DNA from 2 places in the Pseudomonas sp. MF08875 genome. Region 1 is predicted to be linked to the other one. Evidence: predicted binding sites of a transcription regulator. Region 1 holds the regulator's gene; the other holds the start of a gene.

The links. The regulator sigma-54, encoded in region 1, starts transcription at its own class of promoters, with help from an activator protein. The targets are predictions, from matches to a motif close to ANTGGCATNNANNTTGCTNT.
Region 2: a site for sigma-54 is predicted at 1,628-1,647, ahead of AC19YT_RS10165 (flagellar basal body rod protein FlgF). Genes of this name have one in related genera too.

Annotation. Positions count from the first base shown of each region.
Region 1 covers NZ_JCBCUW010000046.1:24,892-28,251, reverse strand. Annotated here, with positions in the region: gene lptA (lipopolysaccharide transport periplasmic protein LptA) at 1-514, shown strand, start outside; gene lptB (LPS export ABC transporter ATP-binding protein) at 514-1,239, shown strand; gene AC19YT_RS22455 (RNA polymerase factor sigma-54) at 1,416-2,909, shown strand; gene hpf (ribosome hibernation-promoting factor, HPF/YfiA family) at 3,035-3,343, shown strand; gene ptsN (PTS IIA-like nitrogen regulatory protein PtsN) at 3,356-3,360, shown strand, end outside.
Region 2 covers NZ_JCBCUW010000013.1:114,978-118,337, forward strand. Annotated here, with positions in the region: gene AC19YT_RS10160 (DNA recombination protein RmuC) at 1-1,235, shown strand, start outside; gene AC19YT_RS10165 (flagellar basal body rod protein FlgF) at 1,703-2,443, shown strand; gene flgG (flagellar basal-body rod protein FlgG) at 2,489-3,274, shown strand; gene flgH (flagellar basal body L-ring protein FlgH) at 3,326-3,360, shown strand, end outside.

The DNA of each region.
Region 1 (3,360 bases):
CAGCCTGAGCGCAGCACTGGGAAGCGTGAGCGCCTGGGCTCTGCCGAACGATAGCCAGCAACCGATCCGCATCCAGGCCGACGACGCCCAACTCGATGACAAGCAAGGCATTGCCACCTACCGGGGCGACGTCATCATCACCCAGGGCTCAATGAAGATCACTGGCAACACCGTGACCATCACCCGGGCCGGCTCGGGCGATATCGACGTCGTAACCGCCGTGGGCAACCTGGCTTACTTCGAGCAGTTGCAGAAACAGACCGATCCCAAGCCGGTCCAGGCCTACGCCGTAACCATCCAATACCATGCGCCGCAGAACCGCATCGTGCTGATCGACCGCGCTAAGGTCATCAATGACGGCAACACCACCGAAGGCGAGAAAATCGTCTACGACACCGTCAAACAGATCGCCAACGCCGGCCGCGCCAACGGCTCCTCTGTCACCGCGCCACGTCCGCGGATCGACATGGTGATCCAGCCCAAGAAGAAAACCGACGAGAAAAAGGCCCCTTAATGGCAACTCTGAAAGCTCAGCATCTGGCCAAGAGCTACAAGAGCCGCCAGGTAGTGCGTGACGTCAGCCTGTCCATCGACAGCGGCCAGATCGTCGGCCTGCTCGGCCCCAACGGCGCCGGCAAGACCACCTGCTTCTATATGATCGTGGGTCTGGTACAGGCCGACCAAGGCCGCATCCTGATCGATGACCTGGATGTGAGCCACCAACCCATGCATGGCCGCGCCAAGGCCGGTATCGGCTATCTGCCGCAAGAAGCGTCGATCTTCCGCAAACTGTCGGTAGCCGACAACATCATGGCCATCCTCGAAACCCGTAAGGAGCTCGACAAGGCTGGCCGGCGCAAACAGCTCGAAAGCCTACTGCAGGAGTTCCACATCAGCCACATCCGCGACAACCTGGGCATGAGCCTTTCCGGTGGCGAGCGTCGCCGCGTGGAAATTGCCCGAGCCCTGGCCACAGCACCAAAATTCATCTTGCTCGACGAACCTTTCGCCGGCGTGGACCCGATCTCGGTGGGCGATATCAAACAGATCATCCATCACCTCAAGGCCAAGGGCATCGGTGTGCTTATCACCGACCACAATGTGCGCGAGACTCTGGATATCTGCGAAACCGCCTACATCGTCAACGACGGCCAGCTGATCGCCGAAGGCGACTCTGCCACCATCCTTGCCAACGAGTTGGTCAAGGAAGTGTACCTGGGCCATGAGTTCCGCCTGTAAGCGTGGAGTTTGGCTTTTCGCCAGGGCGGCCAGCAGTGAACTCTGAAAAGTTTATTATTGCGGCGCCCTAGGCAAGCACTCCAGTTTCAGGCATATAATTTGCTTAAGTTTGGCGCTCCGGCGCCCTGTAGTGGATGGCGCATGTGCGCCGGCAAATAAGGTGTTAAGCCCCTGCCATGAAACCATCGCTAGTCTTGAGAATGGGCCAGCAGCTGACGATGACACCGCAGCTGCAACAGGCCATCCGCCTGCTCCAATTGTCGACCCTGGACCTGCAACAGGAAATCCAGGAGGCTCTGGAATCCAATCCGATGCTCGAACGCCAGGAAGAAGGCGACGACTTCGACAACGCCGATCCACTGGCCGACAACGTCGAACAGAAACCTAATGCCGACGTTCAGGAACCTTCCTACCAGGAAAGCGCCCCGACGGTGGACAACCTTGAGGATGGCGAGTGGGGCGAGCGCATTCCCAATGAACTGCCCGTCGACACCGCCTGGGAAGACATCTACCAGACCAGCGCCAGCAGCCTGCCGAGTAACGATGACGACGAGTGGGACTTCACCACACGCACATCGGCCGGTGAAAGCCTGCAAAGCCATCTGCTGTGGCAATTGAACCTGGCCCCGATGTCCGACACCGATCGCCTGATCGGCGTGACCCTGATCGACTGCATCAACAACCAGGGCTACCTGGACGAATCCCTCGAGGAAATCCTCGAAGCCTTCGACCCGGAACTGGACATCGAACTCGACGAGATCGAAGCCGTACTGCACCGCATCCAGCAGTTCGAGCCGGCCGGAATCGGCGCACGCAACCTGGGCGAATGCCTGCTGCTACAACTGCGCCAACTCCCCGCCAAGACCCCTTGGCTGACCGAGGCCAAGCGTCTGGTCAGCGACTTCATCGACCTACTCGGCAGCCGCGACTACAGCCAGCTGATGCGCCGCATGAAGATCAAGGAAGATGAACTGCGCCAGGTCATCGAACTGGTGCAGAGCCTCAACCCGCGCCCAGGTTCGCAGATCGAGTCCAGCGAGGCCGAATACGTCATCCCCGACGTCATCGTGCGCAAGGATAACGACCGCTGGCTGGTCGAACTCAACCAGGAGTCGGTACCGCGTCTAAGGGTCAACCCGCAATACGCCGGTTTCGTGCGCCGCGCCGACACCAGCGCCGACAACACCTTCATGCGCAACCAATTGCAGGAAGCACGCTGGTTTATCAAGAGCCTGCAGAGCCGCAACGAAACCCTGATGAAGGTTGCTACCCAAATCGTCGAGCATCAGCGCGGCTTTCTCGAGTACGGCGACGAGGCGATGAAACCCCTGGTTCTGCACGACATCGCCGAAGCGGTGGGCATGCACGAGTCGACCATTTCCCGGGTAACCACCCAGAAATTCATGCACACGCCCCGCGGCATCTACGAACTGAAATATTTTTTCTCCAGCCATGTCAGCACCTCCGAAGGCGGTGAATGCTCGTCCACGGCGATCCGCGCGATCATCAAAAAACTGGTTGCCGCGGAAAATCAGAAAAAGCCGTTGAGTGATAGCAAGATCGCTGGTTTACTGGAGGCACAAGGCATTCAGGTAGCCCGCCGCACCGTCGCCAAGTACCGCGAATCCCTTGGGATTGCGCCTTCAAGCGAACGCAAGCGGCTGATGTAACGGGTTACGCCACAGCGTTCCAGGGTGTGCTTGACGTCTCGCCCAAAAGCAGGTCTTCGAGCACAACCTAAGTGGCAGGCAAACCGGCCTGCCGCCTTATGCACTGGCAACGAAGGAGAAGCTGTATGCAAGTCAACATCAGTGGACACCAACTGGAAGTGACCGAACCTCTGCGGGCCTATATCGGCGAAAAACTCGACCGACTCGAAAGGCACTTCGACAAGATCACCAATGTGCAGGTGACGATGAATGTCGAAAAACTGAAGCAGAAAATCGAAGCCACCCTGCACATTCACGGAGGGGAGGTCGTTGCCAATGCCGAACATGACGATATGTACGCTGCCATCGACCTGCTCACCGACAAGCTTGACCGCCAACTCAAAAAGCATAAGGAAAAGACCCAAAGCCTCCTCCAGGGCGCGACCGGTCGTTAACACTCCCCACCCATGAT
Region 2 (3,360 bases), on a different contig from region 1:
GCCGCGAGGTCGAGCTGTTACAGATCGAGCGCGACAATGCCCGCGATGCCGCCCACGCCTGGAACCTGGAACGCGCCGGCAAGGACGCCGAACTGCGCCGCCTCGACGCCCAGGCTGCCGCCCTGGCGGCCGAGTTGCGTGAGCAGCAGGACAGCCATCAGCAACGCCTGACCGATCTGCAAGGCTCGCGGGACGAGTTGCGCGCGCAGTTCGCCGAGTTGGCCGGGAAAATCTTCGACGAGCGCGAGCAGCGTTTTGCCGAGACCAGCCAGCAACGCCTGGGGCAATTGCTCGACCCCTTGAAAGAGCGCATCCAGTCCTTTGAAAAGCGCGTCGAGGAAAGCTACCAGGCCGAAGCCCGCGAGCGTTTTTCCCTGGGCAAGGAGCTTGAACGCCTACAACAACTGAACCTGCGGCTGAGTGATGAAGCCACCAACCTGACCCGCGCCCTCAAAGGCCAGAAAACCCAAGGCAACTGGGGCGAGCTGATCCTGGAGCGGGTGCTGGAGCACGCCGGGCTGGAGAAGGGCCGCGAGTACCAGACCCAGGTCAGCCTCAAGGGCCCGGACGGCGAGCGCTTTCAACCGGATGTGCTGATCCTCTTGCCGGGCGACAAGCAGGTGGTGGTCGACTCCAAGGTCAGCCTCACTGCGTATCAGCAGTACGTGGCGGCCGACGATGACGGCGTCGGCCAGATTGCCCTCAAGCAGCATGTGCTGTCGTTGCGCAATCACGTCAAAGGCTTGGCCGGCAAGGACTACAAGCGGTTGGAAGGGCTGCACAGCTTGGATTTCGTGTTGCTGTTCGTGCCCATCGAGGCGGCGTTTTCCGCCGCCCTGCAAGCCGAGCCGAACCTGTTCCAGGAGGCGTTCGACCGCAATATCGTGATCGTCAGCCCCACCACCCTGCTGGCCACGTTGCGGGTGATCGACAGCCTGTGGAAGCAGGAGCGCCAGAGCCAGAACGCCCGGGAAATCGCCGAGCGCGCCGGGTGGCTGTACGACAAGTTCGTGCTGTTTATCCAGGATCTGGACGAAATTGGCGGGCGTTTACAGCAGTTGGACAAAGCCTACGCCTCGGCGCGCAACAAGCTGACAGAAGGGCGCGGCAACCTGGTCAGCCGTAGCGAACAACTCAAACTGCTCGGCGCCCGCGCCAGCAAAAGCCTGCCGGCCGACCTGCTGGAGCGGGCCATGACCGATGAAGATGGGCAGATGCTGGAGTTGCCGGAGTAGAGCGCGCAGCAGGTTTTTTGTAGGCCCGAGTTTGTTGTGGGAGCAGCTGTATTACCCCTGCCATTCGTCACCGCCACTCAGCGGCCATCGCGAGCAGGCTCGCTCCCACAGAGGAAAGATCAAAATCCCACCCACACCACTGTTCAACTGTGGGAGCGGGCCTGCCCGCGATGAGGCCGGTACTGCCAAGCCGCATCTATACAGCCCAACCACCGCCATCGCGGGCAAACCCGTTCCCACAAGGATTAACTCCCCCCGGGTCGCTCAAGCCACCGATCTTTGCCGCCCAGCGGCATAACACCGCCGGTTTTTCGTCTTTGTGTTGGCCCTTGCAATGGGCTGCCAGCGGCCAATCCCCCCGTGGCGCTTGCTCGCGAGGCGTCACAGAGTGAGTTGGTCTGCAAATTGCTTGTGGCTCAGTCAGTACAGCAGTGGGCGGCAAACGTCCGGCATGCAGAGGAACGACTGTGGACAAGTACCTTTATGTGGCAATGACCGGCGCCAGCCAGAATGCCTTGGCGCAGAAGGCTCATGCCAACAACCTGGCGAACATCTCCACCAACGGTTTCCAGCGCGACCTGGAGCAGGCGCGCTCGATGCCGGTGTTCGGCGACAGCTTTCCGGCGCGGGCCTTTGCCCTGACCGAGCGGCCGGCCACGGATTTCAGCGCCGGCTCCCTGGTGGAAACCGGGCGGGACCTGGACGTGGCCGTGAGCGGCAATGGCTGGATCGCCGTGCAGACCCCGGATGGCGGTGAAGGTTATGTGCGCACTGGCAGCCTGAATGTCGACGCCCTGGGTATGTTGCGCGCCGGCAATGGCATGCCGGTGATGGGCAATGGCGGGCCGATTGCCGTGCCGCCCGAGCAGAAGATCGAAGTCGGCCAGGACGGCACCATCAGTATCCGCGCCATGGGTGAAGGCCCGCGGGTGATGGCCGAAGTGGACCGCATCAAGTTGGTCAACCCGGACCTCAAGACCATGACCAAAGGCCTGGACGGTTCGATCCACACCAAGGACGGCCAGCCCGCGCCGGCCGACGCCAATGTGCAATTGGTGTCTGGGTTCCTGGAGTCGAGCAACGTCAATGCGGTTGAGGAAATGACCTCGGTGCTGGCCCTGGCCAAGCAGTTCGAGCTGCACATCAAGATGATGAACACCGCCAAAGAAGACGACCAGGCCATGGCTCGGGTCTTGCAGATCAGCTAATCACCACAACGTCGCGCCGTAAAACAGGCGCACGAGGAGAATCGAATGCTTCCGGCTCTATGGGTTGCCAAAACAGGCCTGTCCGCCCAGGACACCAACCTGACTACCATTTCCAACAACCTGGCCAACGTCTCGACCACGGGTTTCAAACGCGATCGCGCCGAGTTCCAGGACCTGCTCTACCAGATCAAACGCCAGCCTGGCGCCCAGTCGACCCAGGACAGCGAACTGCCGTCGGGCCTGCAAGTGGGTACTGGTGTGCGCATCGTCGGCACGCAGAAGAACTTCAACGCCGGCAGCCTGCAAACCACCGAGCAGCCGCTGGACATGGCCATTAACGGCCGGGGCTTCTTCCAGATCCTGCAACCGGACGGCACCACGGCCTACACCCGTGACGGCACCTTCCACCTGGACTCCAACGGCCAGATCGTTACGGCCAACGGCTACGCGCTGGAGCCGGCCATTGTCGTGCCGGCCGACGCCAAGACCTTCACCGTGGGCCAGGACGGCACCGTGTCCATCACCATCGCCGGCAACCCGGCCGCCCAGGTGATCGGCAACCTGCAGACCGCCGACTTCATCAACCCGGCCGGCCTGCAAGCCGCCGGTGGCAACCTGTTCATGGAAACCGCCGCCAGCGGCGCGCCGCAGATCGGCACCCCGGGCCTGAACGGCTTTGGCCTGACGCTGCAAAACACCCTGGAAACCTCCAACGTCAGCACCGTGGAGGAGATGGTCAACATGATTACCACCCAGCGTGCCTACGAGATGAACTCCAAGGTGATTTCCACCGCCGACCAGATGCTCTCGTTCGTAACGCAGAATCTGTAATCAGTCTTTAAGGCGCCCGTGAGGGGGCCAGCTACACCGTGAGGAAGGGTCATGAATCGGTTTGTGTGTGTGCTTGCATTGAGTGG